DNA from 3 places in the Lysinibacillus pakistanensis genome. Region 1 is predicted to be linked to each of the others. Evidence: a T-box and tRNA genes for the amino acid it is inferred to sense, from the RefSeq annotation. Region 1 holds a T-box; the other regions hold tRNA genes.

Region 1 (6,385 bases):
ATTCCCTGTTAATGTAGCAGAAAATGTATTTTTAAAATTACCATACGTTTCGTACATTGCTTTAAAAGCATTTTCTCGGACAGAGCGATCTTTACTTTCTAAAAACTTAATATAATTTCCATGTGTAAGCTGAACCTCTTCTCCCTCTTCATTTTTCACTTTAGGGAAAACTAAATCAGCATTGTTTAACATCCCAAATGTATTTGAAGCTGTACCTGTTACCTCAGACATTTGTGCCAGTAATGCTTCCTGTTCCGCCGGCAAAATATGAGGGCGAGCCATCGTTATCTCTTTTAAGGATTGTTTATATAGTTGTAGGTCTTTATTTTCCTTTAGATATTGTTCTATCGTCTCTTCACTTAATGATAAAATCTCAGGTGTTAAAAACGACAGGGCAGCTGAGATACTAGTCGCTAGAGTTTGAATACGACTATTCATATCTTGATAGACGCTGTTTGTTGTGTCTTGGTCATAACGCATATGGGCATAAGTGTAAAGCTTCATTGCTCGTTCATAAATCTGGTCATGATAAGATAATACTGCTAATAAAGCATCTGCTCCATTTTTTAACGTCCCTGCATAGCTAGATGCTTTCTTGGCAATTTCGGAGACTTCCTTATACTCTTCTTCCCAAAGAGCGTCAGTTGCAAATATGTCTTCCAAACGCCAAGTTAGCTTTTCTGGAACTTCATTTCTTACTAAAACTTTGTTACTAGCCATGTGCCAGCCCCCTTATTATGTGAGTTTTTCCTATACTCTCATATTTTCTCAGTATATTGTGGCAATTGCAAATAAATGTGCATACACATGTCCACATATATCTGGAATATAATGGTTTTGATAATTTTTCGCAAATATGGCTCCATAATTTTGAATAGCCTTCACTGCTTGATCTGTAATATCTATATTTTGTTCACTTAAAAAAAATCGAATCTCGCTTTTATTTAGTTCATGAGGCAATTGCTGAATACCTTGGCAAAAATAATGTAAAATGGTTTGCCATTCGAGAGAGAACATTGGAATTGCTTCACTAGCTTTTACAGGTATACCTACGTAATCAGGCATAGCAGTAAGAGTAAAACCTAATTCATAGCAACTACGTAAAAATGCATCCTGTACACCCTTATGATTATGTAGTAGCCGCTGATAGGCAAATTGCCGACAGTATCTTTTATAAAGCTGCCAATATAGCCTGAATTCTTCTATTGTTATCACTACAGGCTCATAAAATGGAAAGTGCTGCATATTAGTAGTCATTTCTTGAACTTTTCCTATAAAAGTATGTCCATAAACAGGCAAAAGATTCGTCCAATAAATAAATCTGGCAGTCTTTGCATCATAGGTTATTAAATAGGGCTGGTCTTGCGCTGTATACGCAATGACTTTTTGCAAAATAGGGGAAATGTTGAGCTTTTGAATGCCTTGTAGGGATGAATTTTTTAGAGATGTCTGGAAAAGCCATAATACCTGGATAGCATTTTTCTTATATCCCAATGTACGTGATAACCATTTTTCATGAGTGATTGTACTACATTGAAATTCGATGGCAACCTGCCTTCGATCACTCGTTACAAGTAAATCTGGCCGCTGCGAAAGCTCTTTTAAATAAGGCTCTAGCATTACTGTATGCCCTATCTTTTTTAACCATTCGAATAATTGCAGTTTTCCTTGCAAGTGAAGTTGTGACTCACCCTCGGCAAATAACTGGGCACAGTTATTTTTGGATTGATGAGCAAAATGAGGGATATTATATTGACCGATTTTTAGGTGAACAGGATGCTGACATTGTGGGCAATAAAATTTCATCAATCGCCTATATCTTTGTAAATCTTCCCTCGTATATTGATATGGGAGAAAAAGCTGACGCTCCTCATTATAGGCAATTAACATAAAATCGTCTCCTTTTTGCCTAATTGTAAGGAAGTACTTATCTAGCAACAACTATTTAACGGCTTTTTCTTGAAATTTAAAAATTGACTCAAAAAAGACTGTAAACAACTTGATTGATTCAAGAGTTTACAGCCTAATAAATTATTTAATGAAAGTATTTGCGCACTGTTTCAAAGCAATTAAATTCCATAATTTTTTCACCATATTCCTCTAAGCGATGAATTGTGAAATTTGATGGACTTAAAAATTCTTTGATAACAGCATTTCTGTCGTGACGATTTAAATCTTCGTCCGCATTTGCAAAATCAACTACTAAATAGTACCAACCTTCATATTTGAACAATGAGGAATCCACTAATTCGTCTGTCATACGTTTCGCTACAGGGATTAACTCATCAATATCTTTAAATTTATAAACATAAATATCTGTATCCGTAAATAATTCTGACTCATCTATGTCACCAAATTGAGTTAGCTGGCTAAGAAGATCCTCTCCAACTTCATCAAAAGGGGCATACATATCTTTTTGTTCATCAAAATGCGAATGACCATCTAATGTTTCACCGTCTTTTAATATGTGTGCACGTGTGACAATGATTTCCAAGCCTACTTCAGACGCATTGATATGAATCCAAATCGGACCTTCAACATCAAAATAATCATCCGTATTTACTTCATCAATCATATCCCAAAAAAGTTGTTCACCCTTTGCTCGATTGTACCAAATTTCTTCACGACTATAGCCGCGATCCTCTATATCATTGTACGTAATAAAGAGCTTGAGTGTATTTTCATTTACACGTTCGATGTCCACTAGACCTCATCTCCCTTCACTGTCATTTGTCGAAAAACAGTTTTGTTTCATTAGTATGCTTTTATTCATCTTTTTTAACCTTCATACTCCATTTGTTTTTCAACCTTTGACTACACTACAGTAAAACTGTTGAGCAACCGATGAATCGAGCAATTTTTATTTCACAGTTGTCTCTAATTCTATTGTATGCTGTTCCGTCATAAAATGAAAAGGATATACACCGTTTCACAGAAGATATTTGAATTATTGAAATTGTAGTAAACTATTTATCTTAAATCAAGTTTAACATACTTTAACGGAAATATATGACTTTTCCCTACTATTTATTATACTTTATATAGAGGATTTTACATAAGTAAAACACAAAAAAATAGATGTCACAATAGGATTTGTAACATCTACTATTTATTCTATGCAGTAAAGGGAAAAATTAGTTCACCATGCGCTGTGCTTCTTGTAATTGATAAGCACGAACCTTACGAGGTAAGAAGCGTCGAATTTCATCCTCATTATAGCCAACCTGTAAACGTTTTTCATCTAAAATAATGGGACGGCGTAATAGGCCTGGATATTCTTGAATTAATTCATATAAACGTTGCAATGGTAAGCTTTCAACATCTACATTTAATTTTTGGAAAATCTTCGAACGCGTTGAAATAATTTCATCTGTACCATCCTCTGTCATCCGTAAAATTTTTTTAATTTCACTAATGCTTAACGGCTCAGAAAATATATTCCGTTCTGTATATGGAATTTCATGCTCCTCTAACCATGCTTTCGCTTTTCGACAAGACGTACAACTTGGTGAAGTAAATAAAGTTACAATCATACTGACACATCCTTCCTTTTAATCGTTATCTATAAACCAGTGTGTTAAATTAGAATTAATGTAATGTAAAACTACATAACCATTATACAGTACTCTATGGTGTTTGAATATAGTTCCAATAAAAAAAAGACAAACCTTTATCTCGAAATATTCTGTTTATTTATACAGCTTTCATTATAAGAACTTCTTCTTTACATGTCTAACGAACTACTATTAATATTCCCATTTACAAAGCATTTTAAACCTTCCATTTTCCCTTGTTTTTGTTCTCATTTAAAATTTTCAAACGAGAATATTGTCAATTCAGTGTGTACAAATTAGACGTTTATTGCATAATTTTGGTTGCATTTTCTAATAAAAAACATGCTTAGTAAGCATATAATTTTTTTCTGCAAAAAAACACCGCCAAAAGTCTGACTTTACATACTTGCAATTCACTAAGTCTTTATAATATAATTTTTTGAAATACATCAAATAAGTCTTTAGAGAGTGAAAGACTGATTTTGAATGAAGTAAAAACTTTGACGAAGAGTAGTACATATGCATTTTACACGTTTAGAGAGTCTGTGGTTGCTGTAAACAGATCGTGTAAGCATCTGGAATGGACTTCCGAGTTAGCTTTGCGAACGACTAAGTATGTTTATTAGCAATGCTCGTCCCTTCACGTTACGAAGTAGAGTGGCCTTTAATTGGCAAGCTGGGTGGTACCGCGGATTCAAACATCATTCGTCCCTTCATTAGTAATCTAATGAGGACGCATGATGTTTTTTTATTGAATAAAAAAGGAGCCTCAGCTAAGTAATTATGTAATAGACAACACTCTGAGGTAATGAATTCAAGGAGGAAACGACATGACAACTATTTTTTCTGGCGTACAGCCAACAGGAATTGTAACCTTAGGGAACTATTTAGGTGCGTTCAAGCAATTTCCTGCATTACAGGATGAAGGTAATGCAATCTACTGTATCGTAGATCAACATGCCATAACAGTGGCACAAGATCCTCAAGAATTACGTCAAAACATCCGTAATCTTGCTGCTACGTATATCGCTACTGGCATTGATCCTAAAAAGTCTACGCTATTTATTCAATCAGAGGTACCAGCTCATGCACAGGCAGGCTGGATGCTACAATGTGTCGCATCAATTGGAGAGCTTGAACGTATGACTCAATTCAAGGATAAATCTCAAGGTAAAGAGAGTGTATCAGCAGCTCTTTTAACATACCCACCATTAATGGCAGCTGACATACTTCTATATAACACAAATATTGTACCTGTAGGCGATGATCAAAAGCAGCATATTGAGCTTACTCGTGATCTTGCAGAGCGCTTTAACAAACGTTATGGTGACGTTTTAACGATTCCTGAAATCCAATTACCTAAGGCAGGAGCCCGCATTAAATCATTGCAAGAGCCTACGAAAAAAATGAGTAAGTCTGATCCAAATACAAAAGCAACTATTAAGCTTTTAGATACAGTAAAAGATATTGAAAAGAAAATTAAATCCGCTGTCACTGACTCTGATGGTATTGTCGCATTTGACGTGGAAAATAAACCTGGTGTTTCTAACCTACTAACAATCGAATCGGCTATTTCAGGCCTTGCTATTGAGGATCTTGTGAAAAAATATGAAGGTGTAGGCTATGGTGGATTCAAACAAGGTGTTGCCACAGCAGTTATTGATCACCTGACACCAATTCAAGAGAAGTTTTATCATTTGGTAGAATCTTCCGAATTAGATATTATTTTAGATGAAGGTGCTGAAAAGGCAAATGCTATTGCAAGTGCTACATTAAAACGCATGGAAGAGGCAATGGGCCTTGGCCGTACACGTTAATAAAAATGGATTTAATGCTTGACCAAATTTAAGGTATACTAAAGTTCATACTTTATCTTCTTGGCTAGAAGTTTTTTCAAAACGGAGATCAAGGACAATAGCTCCCAGCACAATAGCTGATCCTAGAGCTATATAAAATTCTGTTGTATGCATCATAAATTTAAAGACAACGATCCAGGGGTACCCAAGTGTACGATAATTTAAATACAGTATAAGATTCCCTACTGAGAGAATTATTAACCCGTAGCTCATTAAAAATAAAAAGAGACGGAACATGGTCACAGCATCCTTTCAATTTATTTCTCATTATCATCTATTCGAAAAAAAAGAAAAAAAGACGTCAGCCTCGTAAATTAGGCTGACGTTTTTTAAATTTAGTAATTATCCCTCGTATTTTTTAAATAGAAGACTAGCATTATGCCCACCAAAGCCAAGTGAATTACTCATTGCATACACAATGTTTGCTTCTCGAGCTTCATTTGGAACATAGTCTAAATCACATTCTGGATCTGGCTCATGTAAATTAATTGTTGGTGGTAAAATACCTTCTTTCAGTGCTAACGCTGTAAAAATAGCTTCAATACCACCGGCAGCACCTAATAAGTGACCTGTCATCGATTTTGTAGAACTCATTGCTAGTTGATACGCATGCTCACCAAAGGCTGTTTTTACTGCCTGTGTTTCAAACAAATCATTATAAGGTGTGCTTGTTCCATGTGCATTAATATAATCAACCTGTGAAGGTTCCACGCCTCCATCCGCTAACGCTTGTAGCATCGCACGTGCAGCACCCTCTCCTTCTGGTGCAGGAGCCGTAATATGATGAGCATCTCCTGTTGCACCGTAGCCAAGTACTTCTGCATAGATTTTTGCACCGCGTGCTTTGGCATGCTCGTATTCCTCTAGAATAACAATGCCTGCACCCTCACCAATAATAAAACCATCTCGATTTTTATCGAATGGACGGCAAGCTGCTTTTGGATCTGTATTTAAAGATAGTGCAGTATTGGCACA
Region 2 (6,385 bases), 610 kb from region 1:
GAGAGGGTGATCGGCCACACTGGGACTGAGACACGGCCCAGACTCCTACGGGAGGCAGCAGTAGGGAATCTTCCACAATGGGCGAAAGCCTGATGGAGCAACGCCGCGTGAGTGAAGAAGGTTTTCGGATCGTAAAACTCTGTTGTAAGGGAAGAACAAGTACAGTAGTAACTGGCTGTACCTTGACGGTACCTTATTAGAAAGCCACGGCTAACTACGTGCCAGCAGCCGCGGTAATACGTAGGTGGCAAGCGTTGTCCGGAATTATTGGGCGTAAAGCGCGCGCAGGCGGTCCTTTAAGTCTGATGTGAAAGCCCACGGCTCAACCGTGGAGGGTCATTGGAAACTGGGGGACTTGAGTGCAGAAGAGGAAAGTGGAATTCCAAGTGTAGCGGTGAAATGCGTAGAGATTTGGAGGAACACCAGTGGCGAAGGCGACTTTCTGGTCTGTAACTGACGCTGAGGCGCGAAAGCGTGGGGAGCAAACAGGATTAGATACCCTGGTAGTCCACGCCGTAAACGATGAGTGCTAAGTGTTAGGGGGTTTCCGCCCCTTAGTGCTGCAGCTAACGCATTAAGCACTCCGCCTGGGGAGTACGGTCGCAAGACTGAAACTCAAAGGAATTGACGGGGGCCCGCACAAGCGGTGGAGCATGTGGTTTAATTCGAAGCAACGCGAAGAACCTTACCAGGTCTTGACATCCCGTTGACCACTGTAGAGATATAGTTTCCCCTTCGGGGGCAACGGTGACAGGTGGTGCATGGTTGTCGTCAGCTCGTGTCGTGAGATGTTGGGTTAAGTCCCGCAACGAGCGCAACCCTTGATCTTAGTTGCCATCATTTAGTTGGGCACTCTAAGGTGACTGCCGGTGATAAACCGGAGGAAGGTGGGGATGACGTCAAATCATCATGCCCCTTATGACCTGGGCTACACACGTGCTACAATGGACGATACAAACGGTTGCCAACTCGCGAGAGGGAGCTAATCCGATAAAGTCGTTCTCAGTTCGGATTGTAGGCTGCAACTCGCCTACATGAAGCCGGAATCGCTAGTAATCGCGGATCAGCATGCCGCGGTGAATACGTTCCCGGGCCTTGTACACACCGCCCGTCACACCACGAGAGTTTGTAACACCCGAAGTCGGTGAGGTAACCTTTTGGAGCCAGCCGCCGAAGGTGGGATAGATGATTGGGGTGAAGTCGTAACAAGGTAGCCGTATCGGAAGGTGCGGCTGGATCACCTCCTTTCTAAGGATTATTTCGGAATACAAACCTTGGGTTTGTAAGATTACGTTTTGTGTTCAGTTTTGAAGGTTCATTCTTTTTCGAATGAAATACTTCAAAACTTGTTCTTTGAAAACTGGATAAAACGACATTGAAATTGTAACAAACACATTTATTTTTTAAGTTTTTTTATAGGCTTAATAACATAATAAAGGTTTCAAGACACGAGCAGTTCTAGGAAGCAATCGAGTGAGTGAAGGAGCGTACTTAAGTACGTGACTGATTGAACGAGTGAAGCTGACAACGAAATGCGATGTGTATTGAAAGCTGTAGGTTAAGTTATTAAGGGCGCACGGCGAATGCCTTGGCACTAGGAGCCGAAGAAGGACGGCACTAACACCGATATGCTTCGGGGAGCTGTAAGTGAGCTTTGATCCGGAGATTTCCGAATGGGGGAACCCACTACGTTTAATCGCGTAGTATCTTGACGTGAATACATAGCGTCTTGAAGGCAGACCCAGGGAACTGAAACATCTAAGTACCTGGAGGAAGAGAAAGAAAAATCGATTCCCTGAGTAGCGGCGAGCGAAACGGGAAGAGCCCAAACCAAGAGGCTTGCCTCTTGGGGTTGTAGGACACTCTATACGGAGTTACAAAAGAGCGAGTTAGATGAAGCGACTTGGAAAGGTCCGCCAGAGCAGGTAAAAGCCCTGTAGTCGAAAGTTCGTTCTCTCCAGAGTGGATCCTGAGTACGGCGGAACACGTGAAATTCCGTCGGAATCCGGGAGGACCATCTCCCAAGGCTAAATACTACCTAGTGACCGATAGTGAACCAGTACCGTGAGGGAAAGGTGAAAAGCACCCCGGGAGGGGAGTGAAAGAGATCCTGAAACCGTGTGCCTACAAGTAGTTAGAGCCCGTTAATGGGTGATAGCGTGCCTTTTGTAGAATGAACCGGCGAGTTACGATTACGTGCGAGGTTAAGCTTTAGAAGGCGGAGCCGCAGCGAAAGCGAGTCTGAATAGGGCGAAATAGTACGTGGTCGTAGACCCGAAACCAGGTGATCTACCCATGTCCAGGGTGAAGGTAAGGTAACACTTACTGGAGGCCCGAACCCACGCACGTTGAAAAGTGCGGGGATGAGGTGTGGGTAGCGGAGAAATTCCAATCGAACTTGGAGATAGCTGGTTCTCTCCGAAATAGCTTTAGGGCTAGCCTCGTGATGAGAATACTGGAGGTAGAGCACTGTTTGGACTAGGGGGCCATCCCGGTTTACCGAATTCAGACAAACTCCGAATGCCAGATATTTATACACGGGAGTCAGACTGCGAGTGATAAGATCCGTAGTCAAAAGGGAAACAGCCCAGACCACCAGCTAAGGTCCCAAAGTAATCGTTAAGTGGAAAAGGATGTGGCGTTGCACAGACAACCAGGATGTTGGCTTAGAAGCAGCCATCATTTAAAGAGTGCGTAATAGCTCACTGGTCGAGTGACGCTGCGCCGAAAATGTATCGGGGCTAAACGATTCACCGAAGCTGTGGATTGACATCTACGATGTCAGTGGTAGGAGAGCGTTCTAAGTGCGTTGAAGTCAGACCGGAAGGACTGGTGGAGCGCTTAGAAGTGAGAATGCCGGTATGAGTAGCGAAAGACGGGTGAGAATCCCGTCCACCGTATGACTAAGGTTTCCTGAGGAAGGCTCGTCCGCTCAGGGTTAGTCGGGACCTAAGCCGAGGCCGATAGGCGTAGGCGATGGACAACAGGTTGATATTCCTGTACCACCTCCTCACCGTTTGAGAAATGGGGGGACGCAGTAGGATAGGGTAAGCGCGCCGTTGGTTGTGCGCGTCCAAGCAGTAAGGCGTGTGTGTAGGCAAATCCGCACACTGTAACGTTGAGCTGTGATGGCGAGTCCGTATGGACGAAGTTCCTGATTTCACACTGCCAAGAAAAGCCTCTATCGAGGTGAGAGGTGCCCGTACCGCAAACCGACACAGGTAGTCGAGGAGAGAATCCTAAGGTGTGCGAGAGAACTCTCGTTAAGGAACTCGGCAAAATGACCCCGTAACTTCGGGAGAAGGGGTGCTCTTGAGCGTGCAAGCGCATGAGAGCCGCAGTGAATAGGCCCAGGCGACTGTTTAGCAAAAACACAGGTCTCTGCAAAACCGTAAGGTGACGTATAGGGGCTGACGCCTGCCCGGTGCTGGAAGGTTAAGAGGAGTGGTTAGCGCAAGCGAAGCTGCGAATTGAAGCCCCAGTAAACGGCGGCCGTAACTATAACGGTCCTAAGGTAGCGAAATTCCTTGTCGGGTAAGTTCCGACCCGCACGAAAGGCGTAACGATCTGGGCACTGTCTCAACGAGAGACTCGGTGAAATTATAGTACCTGTGAAGATGCAGGTTACCCGCGACAGGACGGAAAGACCCCGTGGAGCTTTACTGTAGCCTGATATTGAATTTTGGTACAACTTGTACAGGATAGGTAGGAGCCAGAGATCTCGGAGCGCCAGCTTCGAAGGAGGCGTCGGTGGGATACTACCCTGGTTGTATTGAAATTCTAACCCATGCCCCTTAGCGGGGCAGGAGACAGTGTCAGGCGGACAGTTTGACTGGGGCGGTCGCCTCCTAAAAGGTAACGGAGGCGCCCAAAGGTTCCCTCAGAATGGTTGGAAATCATTCGTAGAGTGTAAAGGCACAAGGGAGCTTGACTGCGAGACCTACAAGTCGAGCAGGGTCGAAAGACGGGCTTAGTGATCCGGTGGTTCCGCATGGAAGGGCCATCGCTCAACGGATAAAAGCTACCCCGGGGATAACAGGCTTATCTCCCCCAAGAGTCCACATCGACGGGGAGGTTTGGCACCTCGATGTCGGCTCATCGCATCCTGGGGCTGTAGTCGGTCCCAAGGGTTGGGCTGTTCGCCCATTAAAGCGGTACGCGAGCTGGGTTCAGAACGTCGTGAGACAGTTCGGTCCCTATCCGTCGTGGGCGTAGGAAATTTGAGAGGAGCTGTCCTTAGTACGAGAGGACCGGGATGGACACACCGCTGGTGTACCAGTTGTCTTGCCAAAGGCATCGCTGGGTAGCTATGTGTGGACGGGATAAGTGCTGAAAGCATCTAAGCATGAAGCCCCCCTCAAGATGAGATTTCCCATTACGCAAGTAAGTAAGATCCCTCAAAGACGATGAGGTAGATAGGTTCGAGGTGGAAGTGTGGTGACACATGGAGCTGACGAATACTAATCGATCGAGGACTTAACCAAAAAGTTTGAAGCATTCAATGCGCCGTTTATCCAGTTTTGAGAGAATAAATTCTTTCAATTGAATAAGTGAAGTGATGATGGCAAAGAGGTCACACCCGTTCCCATACCGAACACGGAAGTTAAGCTCTTTAGCGCCGATGGTAGTTGGGGGCTTCCCCCTGCGAGAGTAGGACATCGCTTCGCTTATTTTTTCATGGAGGATTAGCTCAGCTGGGAGAGCATCTGCCTTACAAGCAGAGGGTCGGCGGTTCGAGCCCGTCATCCTCCACCATTATGGTCCCGTGGTGTAGCGGTTAACATGCCTGCCTGTCACGCAGGAGATCGCCGGTTCGATCCCGGTCGGGACCGCCATTATTTTGCCGGTGTAGCTCAGTTGGTAGAGCAACTGACTTGTAATCAGTAGGTCGTGGGTTCGACTCCTATCGCCGGCACCATTCCTTGGAGGGGTAGCGAAGTGGCTAAACGCGGCGGACTGTAAATCCGCTCCTTAGGGTTCGGCGGTTCGAATCCGTCCCCCTCCACCATTTTAGGGGCATAGTTCAACGGTAGAATAGAGGTCTCCAAAACCTTTGGTGTGGGTTCGATTCCTACTGCCCCTGCCAGGTATTGAGGTACTCGTTCATATACAGCTGTTATCATATATAGTGGCGATTGTGGCGAAGTGGTTAACGCATCGGATTGTGGTTCCGACATTCGTGGGTTCGATTCCCATCAGTCGCCCCATTTTAAAATTGGGGTATAGCCAAGCGGTAAGGCAACGGATTTTGATTCCGTCATGCCTAGGTTCGAATCCTAGTACCCCAGCCATTCATTTTTTAGTTTGAGCCATTAGCTCAGTTGGTAGAGCATCTGACTTTTAATCAGAGGGTCGAAGGTTCGAGTCCTTCATGGCTCATCATTTTTATCTTCATTCTTTCAGTGGTTGTCCAAACACCTACTGAATGAAGATAAAGCCTCCGGCGGTCACGGATTTTCAAAGGAATGAATTGTGCATGCACAATTCAAAATCCGGACGCAATTACACCAAGGCGAAATTGATAGATACATATGCGCCCGTAGCTCAATTGGATAGAGCGTCTGACTACGGATCAGAAGGTTATGGGTTCGACTCCTGTCGGGCGCGCCATAGTATTTTTTCGGAATGTAGCTCAGCTTGGTAGAGCACTTGGTTTGGGACCAAGGGGTCGTAGGTTCGAATCCTGTCATTCCGACCATCTTTATTTTATTTGGGGCCTTAGCTCAGCTGGGAGAGCGCCTGCCTTGCACGCAGGAGGTCAGCGGTTCGATCCCGCTAGGCTCCACCATTTCAATATTTTTGGAGGTATACCCAAGTCTGGCTGAAGGGATCGGTCTTGAAAACCGACAGGCGGGTAACACCGCGCGGGGGTTCGAATCCCTCTACCTCCTCCATTTCGGGTCAGTAGCTCAGTTGGTAGAGCATTAGATTGAAGCTCTAAGTGTCGGCGGTTCGATTCCGTCCTGACCCACCATTATTTGCGGGTGTAGTTTAATGGTAAAACCTCAGCCTTCCAAGCTGATGTCGTGAGTTCGATTCTCATCACCCGCTCCAAAATGGGGGCCTATAGCTCAGCTGGTTAGAGCGCACGCCTGATAAGCGTGAGGTCGATGGTTCGAGTCCATTTAGGCCCATCATTATTCCGAAGTAGCTCAGTTGGTAGTAGCACCTGACTGTTAATCAGGTTGTCGCAGGTTCGAGTCCTGCCTTCGGAGCCACGGCCCGTTGGTCAAGTGGTTAAGACACCGCCCTTTCACGGCGGTAACACGGGTTCGAATCCCGTACGGGTCATCAAGCATGTAGCACAGTTGTGTGTTACATGCTTTTTTATATGTCAATTGATTACCTTATCAAACAAATTGCTATAGTACCTTTCTAAACGACC
Region 3 (6,385 bases), 1.7 Mb from region 1:
GGCGCGAAAGCGTGGGGAGCAAACAGGATTAGATACCCTGGTAGTCCACGCCGTAAACGATGAGTGCTAAGTGTTAGGGGGTTTCCGCCCCTTAGTGCTGCAGCTAACGCATTAAGCACTCCGCCTGGGGAGTACGGTCGCAAGACTGAAACTCAAAGGAATTGACGGGGGCCCGCACAAGCGGTGGAGCATGTGGTTTAATTCGAAGCAACGCGAAGAACCTTACCAGGTCTTGACATCCCGTTGACCACTGTAGAGATATAGTTTCCCCTTCGGGGGCAACGGTGACAGGTGGTGCATGGTTGTCGTCAGCTCGTGTCGTGAGATGTTGGGTTAAGTCCCGCAACGAGCGCAACCCTTGATCTTAGTTGCCATCATTTAGTTGGGCACTCTAAGGTGACTGCCGGTGATAAACCGGAGGAAGGTGGGGATGACGTCAAATCATCATGCCCCTTATGACCTGGGCTACACACGTGCTACAATGGACGATACAAACGGTTGCCAACTCGCGAGAGGGAGCTAATCCGATAAAGTCGTTCTCAGTTCGGATTGTAGGCTGCAACTCGCCTACATGAAGCCGGAATCGCTAGTAATCGCGGATCAGCATGCCGCGGTGAATACGTTCCCGGGCCTTGTACACACCGCCCGTCACACCACGAGAGTTTGTAACACCCGAAGTCGGTGAGGTAACCTTTTGGAGCCAGCCGCCGAAGGTGGGATAGATGATTGGGGTGAAGTCGTAACAAGGTAGCCGTATCGGAAGGTGCGGCTGGATCACCTCCTTTCTAAGGATATTTTCGGAATACAAACCTTGGGTTTGTAAGATTACGTTTTGCGTTCAGTTTTGAAGGTTCATTCTTCCGAATGAAATACTTTCAAAACTTGTTCTTTGAAAACTGGATAAAACGACATTGAAATTGTAACAAACACATTTATTTTTTAAGTTTTTTATAGGCTTAATAACATTAAAAAGGTTTCGATAGTTTTTATTGGAAGCTGCAGGTTAAGTTATTAAGGGCGCACGGCGAATGCCTTGGCACTAGGAGCCGAAGAAGGACGGCACTAACACCGATATGCTTCGGGGAGCTGTAAGTGAGCTTTGATCCGGAGATTTCCGAATGGGGGAACCCACTACGTTTAATCGCGTAGTATCTTGACGTGAATACATAGCGTCTTGAAGGCAGACCCAGGGAACTGAAACATCTAAGTACCTGGAGGAAGAGAAAGAAAAATCGATTCCCTGAGTAGCGGCGAGCGAAACGGGAAGAGCCCAAACCAAGAGGCTTGCCTCTTGGGGTTGTAGGACACTCTATACGGAGTTACAAAAGAGCGAGTTAGATGAAGCGACTTGGAAAGGTCCGCCAGAGCAGGTAAAAGCCCTGTAGTCGAAAGTTCGTTCTCTCCAGAGTGGATCCTGAGTACGGCGGAACACGTGAAATTCCGTCGGAATCCGGGAGGACCATCTCCCAAGGCTAAATACTACCTAGTGACCGATAGTGAACCAGTACCGTGAGGGAAAGGTGAAAAGCACCCCGGGAGGGGAGTGAAAGAGATCCTGAAACCGTGTGCCTACAAGTAGTTAGAGCCCGTTAATGGGTGATAGCGTGCCTTTTGTAGAATGAACCGGCGAGTTACGATTACGTGCGAGGTTAAGCTTTAGAAGGCGGAGCCGCAGCGAAAGCGAGTCTGAATAGGGCGAAATAGTACGTGGTCGTAGACCCGAAACCAGGTGATCTACCCATGTCCAGGGTGAAGGTAAGGTAACACTTACTGGAGGCCCGAACCCACGCACGTTGAAAAGTGCGGGGATGAGGTGTGGGTAGCGGAGAAATTCCAATCGAACTTGGAGATAGCTGGTTCTCTCCGAAATAGCTTTAGGGCTAGCCTCGTGATGAGAATACTGGAGGTAGAGCACTGTTTGGACTAGGGGGCCATCCCGGTTTACCGAATTCAGACAAACTCCGAATGCCAGATATTTATACACGGGAGTCAGACTGCGAGTGATAAGATCCGTAGTCAAAAGGGAAACAGCCCAGACCACCAGCTAAGGTCCCAAAGTAATCGTTAAGTGGAAAAGGATGTGGCGTTGCACAGACAACCAGGATGTTGGCTTAGAAGCAGCCATCATTTAAAGAGTGCGTAATAGCTCACTGGTCGAGTGACGCTGCGCCGAAAATGTATCGGGGCTAAACGATTCACCGAAGCTGTGGATTGACATCTACGATGTCAGTGGTAGGAGAGCGTTCTAAGTGCGTTGAAGTCAGACCGGAAGGACTGGTGGAGCGCTTAGAAGTGAGAATGCCGGTATGAGTAGCGAAAGACGGGTGAGAATCCCGTCCACCGTATGACTAAGGTTTCCTGAGGAAGGCTCGTCCGCTCAGGGTTAGTCGGGACCTAAGCCGAGGCCGATAGGCGTAGGCGATGGACAACAGGTTGATATTCCTGTACCACCTCCTCACCGTTTGAGAAATGGGGGGACGCAGTAGGATAGGGTAAGCGCGCCGTTGGTTGTGCGCGTCCAAGCAGTAAGGCGTGTGTGTAGGCAAATCCGCACACTGTAACGTTGAGCTGTGATGGCGAGTCCGTATGGACGAAGTTCCTGATTTCACACTGCCAAGAAAAGCCTCTATCGAGGTGAGAGGTGCCCGTACCGCAAACCGACACAGGTAGTCGAGGAGAGAATCCTAAGGTGTGCGAGAGAACTCTCGTTAAGGAACTCGGCAAAATGACCCCGTAACTTCGGGAGAAGGGGTGCTCTTGAGCGTGCAAGCGCATGAGAGCCGCAGTGAATAGGCCCAGGCGACTGTTTAGCAAAAACACAGGTCTCTGCAAAACCGTAAGGTGACGTATAGGGGCTGACGCCTGCCCGGTGCTGGAAGGTTAAGAGGAGTGGTTAGCGCAAGCGAAGCTGCGAATTGAAGCCCCAGTAAACGGCGGCCGTAACTATAACGGTCCTAAGGTAGCGAAATTCCTTGTCGGGTAAGTTCCGACCCGCACGAAAGGCGTAACGATCTGGGCACTGTCTCAACGAGAGACTCGGTGAAATTATAGTACCTGTGAAGATGCAGGTTACCCGCGACAGGACGGAAAGACCCCGTGGAGCTTTACTGTAGCCTGATATTGAATTTTGGTACAACTTGTACAGGATAGGTAGGAGCCAGAGATCTCGGAGCGCCAGCTTCGAAGGAGGCGTCGGTGGGATACTACCCTGGTTGTATTGAAATTCTAACCCATGCCCCTTAGCGGGGCAGGAGACAGTGTCAGGCGGACAGTTTGACTGGGGCGGTCGCCTCCTAAAAGGTAACGGAGGCGCCCAAAGGTTCCCTCAGAATGGTTGGAAATCATTCGTAGAGTGTAAAGGCACAAGGGAGCTTGACTGCGAGACCTACAAGTCGAGCAGGGTCGAAAGACGGGCTTAGTGATCCGGTGGTTCCGCATGGAAGGGCCATCGCTCAACGGATAAAAGCTACCCCGGGGATAACAGGCTTATCTCCCCCAAGAGTCCACATCGACGGGGAGGTTTGGCACCTCGATGTCGGCTCATCGCATCCTGGGGCTGTAGTCGGTCCCAAGGGTTGGGCTGTTCGCCCATTAAAGCGGTACGCGAGCTGGGTTCAGAACGTCGTGAGACAGTTCGGTCCCTATCCGTCGTGGGCGTAGGAAATTTGAGAGGAGCTGTCCTTAGTACGAGAGGACCGGGATGGACACACCGCTGGTGTACCAGTTGTCTTGCCAAAGGCATCGCTGGGTAGCTATGTGTGGACGGGATAAGTGCTGAAAGCATCTAAGCATGAAGCCCCCCTCAAGATGAGATTTCCCATTACGCAAGTAAGTAAGATCCCTCAAAGACGATGAGGTAGATAGGTTCGAGGTGGAAGTGTGGTGACACATGGAGCTGACGAATACTAATCGATCGAGGACTTAACCAAAAAAGTTTGAAGCATTCAATGCGCCGTTTATCCAGTTTTGAAAGAATAAAAACTATTTATAAGATACTTGTCATTATGATAAAATATGTTATAATAGGTATTGTCTTTCAAATAGTCTAGTAATGATGGCAAAGAGGTCACACCCGTTCCCATACCGAACACGGAAGTTAAGCTCTTTAGCGCCGATGGTAGTTGGGGGCTTCCCCCTGTGAGAGTAGGACGTTGCTAGGCTATATACTAAAATTATTCCGAAGTAGCTCAGTTGGTAGTAGCACCTGACTGTTAATCAGGTTGTCGCAGGTTCGAGTCCTGCCTTCGGAGCCATTCTTGGAGAGTTGTCCGAGTGGCCGAAGGAGCACGATTGGAAATCGTGTAGGCGGTTAACACTGTCTCAAGGGTTCAAATCCCTTACTCTCCGCCAGCACTTTACGATTTTATTCCAAACGAAGGCCCCTTGGTCAAGTGGTTAAGACACCGCCCTTTCACGGCGGTAACACGGGTTCGAATCCCGTAGGGGTCACCATGTTAATACCCAGAAACGGAGGATTAGCTCAGCTGGGAGAGCATCTGCCTTACAAGCAGAGGGTCGGCGGTTCGAGCCCGTCATCCTCCACCATTAAATTTATAAATAGTATATTATTATCGCGGGGTGGAGCAGTGGTAGCTCGTCGGGCTCATAACCCGAAGGTCGTTGGTTCAAATCCGGCCCCCGCAACCAAAATGGTCCCGTGGTGTAGCGGTTAACATGCCTGCCTGTCACGCAGGAGATCGCCGGTTCGATCCCGGTCGGGACCGCCATTTTTAAAAATATGGGTCAGTAGCTCAGTTGGTAGAGCATTAGATTGAAGCTCTAAGTGTCGGCGGTTCGATTCCGTCCTGACCCACCATATTTTGCCGGTTTAGCTCAGCAGGTAGAGCAACTGACTTGTAATCAGTAGGTCGTGGGTTCGATTCCTATAGCCGGCACCATTTTCCCGGAGGGGTAGCGAAGTGGCTAAACGCGGCGGACTGTAAATCCGCTCCTTAGGGTTCGGCGGTTCGAATCCGTCCCCCTCCACCAGTTTTATTGTAATAGGGGCATAGTTCAACGGTAGAATAGAGGTCTCCAAAACCTTTGGTGTGGGTTCGATTCCTACTGCCCCTGCCAATTAATTTTATGGCGATTGTGGCGAAGTGGTTAACGCACCGGATTGTGGTTCCGGCATTCGTGGGTTCGATTCCCATCAGTCGCCCCATTTTCTATAAAATTAATAAAAATCCAATAAAATATAATTATGGCGATTGTGGCGAAGTGGTTAACGCACCGGATTGTGGTTCCGGCATTCGTGGGTTCGATTCCCATCAGTCGCCCCATAAAAATTTTGGGGTATAGCCAAGTGGTAAGGCAACGGATTTTGATTCCGTCATTCCCTAGGTTCGAATCCTAGTACCCCAGCCATTTTTGCGGAAGTAGTTCAGTGGTAGAACACCACCTTGCCAAGGTGGGGGTCGCGAGTTCGAACCTCGTCTTCCGCTCCAAATATGATGGCGGCATAGCCAAGTGGTAAGGCACGGGTCTGCAACACCCTTATCACCGGTTCAAATCCGGTTGCCGCCTCCATATTATTTTTGTTAATCGGTGTATCCGATTTTTTTTATCTCCATTATGCCGGTGTGGCGGAATTGGCAGACGCGCACGACTCAAAATCGTGTTCCTTTGGAGTGTCGGTTCGACCCCGACCACCGGTATCTTTAGATTAATTATTAAAAAAGTTAAGAAAGCTCATAAACCTTGATATGATAGGGTTTATGAGCTTTTTATATTTCCTTAGAAAACGATAAGAATTGGTTTTGTTTTATACAAGCTGTTATCCAAAAAGGGTTTTATGAGTAGAATTCTTTTAAAGGGGGATGAAGATGGAGTTTAAGGATTATTTGATGCAGGAGTATAACATTAGCGAAAGTTCTGCAAAGGACTATGTAGGGCGTTTTAACGGTATTATCAATAGAGGGTTGTATAATGGAGAAGATAAAATGACTAACACTCTAAAAAAAGCTATTGAAAAAGAATTTCCAAATTCAAAAAATCATTATTTCCTTACACTTGAAAGATATATTAAATATAAAAAAAGAATAAACTAAAAGCTCAGGTTAGCTTATGACGAAATAGTTGTACTTATGCAATATGAGATGTTAATCACTACTCATTATACATTTCTGTAAAGGTTTCGAATGCTTCAACTTTCGGAGTAGAAATAAAAAAATATTAGTTTGATTTGAATAAGAAAAAAGCGTTTTTGGAAGATAGTAATTCCAATTCGCTTTTTTTGTTTAAGTAATGATAAAGGTTCTTTAAAACTATCTTAGAATTACTTCTTCTCTGTGGCAAAATAAAAAACAGAAAATATAGGGAAAATTATTCCAGGCCATAATGCAGTACTCCATCCTCCAATCGCATAGGTCCATCCCCCGATTGC

The links. The T-box of region 1 lies ahead of trpS (tryptophan--tRNA ligase). A T-box ahead of a tRNA ligase gene usually reads a tRNA of that ligase, here a tRNA-Trp.
Region 2: it encodes a tRNA-Trp, which carries the amino acid that the T-box ahead of trpS (tryptophan--tRNA ligase) is inferred to sense. The anticodon was not compared.
Region 3: it encodes a tRNA-Trp, which carries the amino acid that the T-box ahead of trpS (tryptophan--tRNA ligase) is inferred to sense. The anticodon was not compared.

What each region holds. Positions count from the first base shown of each region.
Region 1 is NZ_CP126101.1:883,940-890,324, reverse strand. Features, by position in the region: gene pepF (oligoendopeptidase F) at 1-720, opposite strand, end outside; gene QNH24_RS04140 (competence protein CoiA) at 769-1,890, opposite strand; gene mecA (adaptor protein MecA) at 2,036-2,704, opposite strand; gene spxA (transcriptional regulator SpxA) at 3,135-3,530, opposite strand; T-box leader at 4,046-4,270, shown strand; gene trpS (tryptophan--tRNA ligase) at 4,385-5,371, shown strand; gene fabF (beta-ketoacyl-ACP synthase II) at 5,753-6,385, opposite strand, start outside.
Region 2 is NZ_CP126101.1:274,609-280,993, forward strand. Features, by position in the region: rRNA gene QNH24_RS01285 (16S ribosomal RNA) at 1-1,248, shown strand, start outside; rRNA gene QNH24_RS01290 (23S ribosomal RNA) at 1,557-4,484, shown strand; rRNA gene rrf (5S ribosomal RNA) at 4,552-4,667, shown strand; tRNA gene QNH24_RS01300 (tRNA-Val) at 4,680-4,755, shown strand; tRNA gene QNH24_RS01305 (tRNA-Asp) at 4,760-4,835, shown strand; tRNA gene QNH24_RS01310 (tRNA-Thr) at 4,843-4,918, shown strand; tRNA gene QNH24_RS01315 (tRNA-Tyr) at 4,925-5,008, shown strand; tRNA gene QNH24_RS01320 (tRNA-Trp) at 5,013-5,086, shown strand; tRNA gene QNH24_RS01325 (tRNA-His) at 5,132-5,207, shown strand; tRNA gene QNH24_RS01330 (tRNA-Gln) at 5,217-5,291, shown strand; tRNA gene QNH24_RS01335 (tRNA-Lys) at 5,307-5,379, shown strand; tRNA gene QNH24_RS01340 (tRNA-Arg) at 5,534-5,610, shown strand; tRNA gene QNH24_RS01345 (tRNA-Pro) at 5,622-5,698, shown strand; tRNA gene QNH24_RS01350 (tRNA-Ala) at 5,713-5,788, shown strand; tRNA gene QNH24_RS01355 (tRNA-Ser) at 5,802-5,894, shown strand; tRNA gene QNH24_RS01360 (tRNA-Phe) at 5,899-5,974, shown strand; tRNA gene QNH24_RS01365 (tRNA-Gly) at 5,981-6,054, shown strand; tRNA gene QNH24_RS01370 (tRNA-Ile) at 6,061-6,134, shown strand; tRNA gene QNH24_RS01375 (tRNA-Asn) at 6,142-6,218, shown strand; tRNA gene QNH24_RS01380 (tRNA-Glu) at 6,220-6,291, shown strand.
Region 3 is NZ_CP126101.1:4,455,320-4,461,704, reverse strand. Features, by position in the region: rRNA gene QNH24_RS22295 (16S ribosomal RNA) at 1-785, shown strand, start outside; rRNA gene QNH24_RS22290 (23S ribosomal RNA) at 1,002-3,929, shown strand; rRNA gene rrf (5S ribosomal RNA) at 4,045-4,160, shown strand; tRNA gene QNH24_RS22280 (tRNA-Asn) at 4,177-4,253, shown strand; tRNA gene QNH24_RS22275 (tRNA-Ser) at 4,259-4,350, shown strand; tRNA gene QNH24_RS22270 (tRNA-Glu) at 4,378-4,452, shown strand; tRNA gene QNH24_RS22265 (tRNA-Val) at 4,470-4,545, shown strand; tRNA gene QNH24_RS22260 (tRNA-Met) at 4,573-4,647, shown strand; tRNA gene QNH24_RS22255 (tRNA-Asp) at 4,652-4,727, shown strand; tRNA gene QNH24_RS22250 (tRNA-Phe) at 4,741-4,816, shown strand; tRNA gene QNH24_RS22245 (tRNA-Thr) at 4,823-4,898, shown strand; tRNA gene QNH24_RS22240 (tRNA-Tyr) at 4,906-4,989, shown strand; tRNA gene QNH24_RS22235 (tRNA-Trp) at 5,003-5,076, shown strand; tRNA gene QNH24_RS22230 (tRNA-His) at 5,089-5,164, shown strand; tRNA gene QNH24_RS22225 (tRNA-His) at 5,207-5,282, shown strand; tRNA gene QNH24_RS22220 (tRNA-Gln) at 5,292-5,367, shown strand; tRNA gene QNH24_RS22215 (tRNA-Gly) at 5,373-5,447, shown strand; tRNA gene QNH24_RS22210 (tRNA-Cys) at 5,456-5,529, shown strand; tRNA gene QNH24_RS22205 (tRNA-Leu) at 5,577-5,657, shown strand; gene QNH24_RS22200 (hypothetical protein) at 5,826-6,050, shown strand; gene QNH24_RS22195 (MFS transporter) at 6,278-6,385, opposite strand, start outside.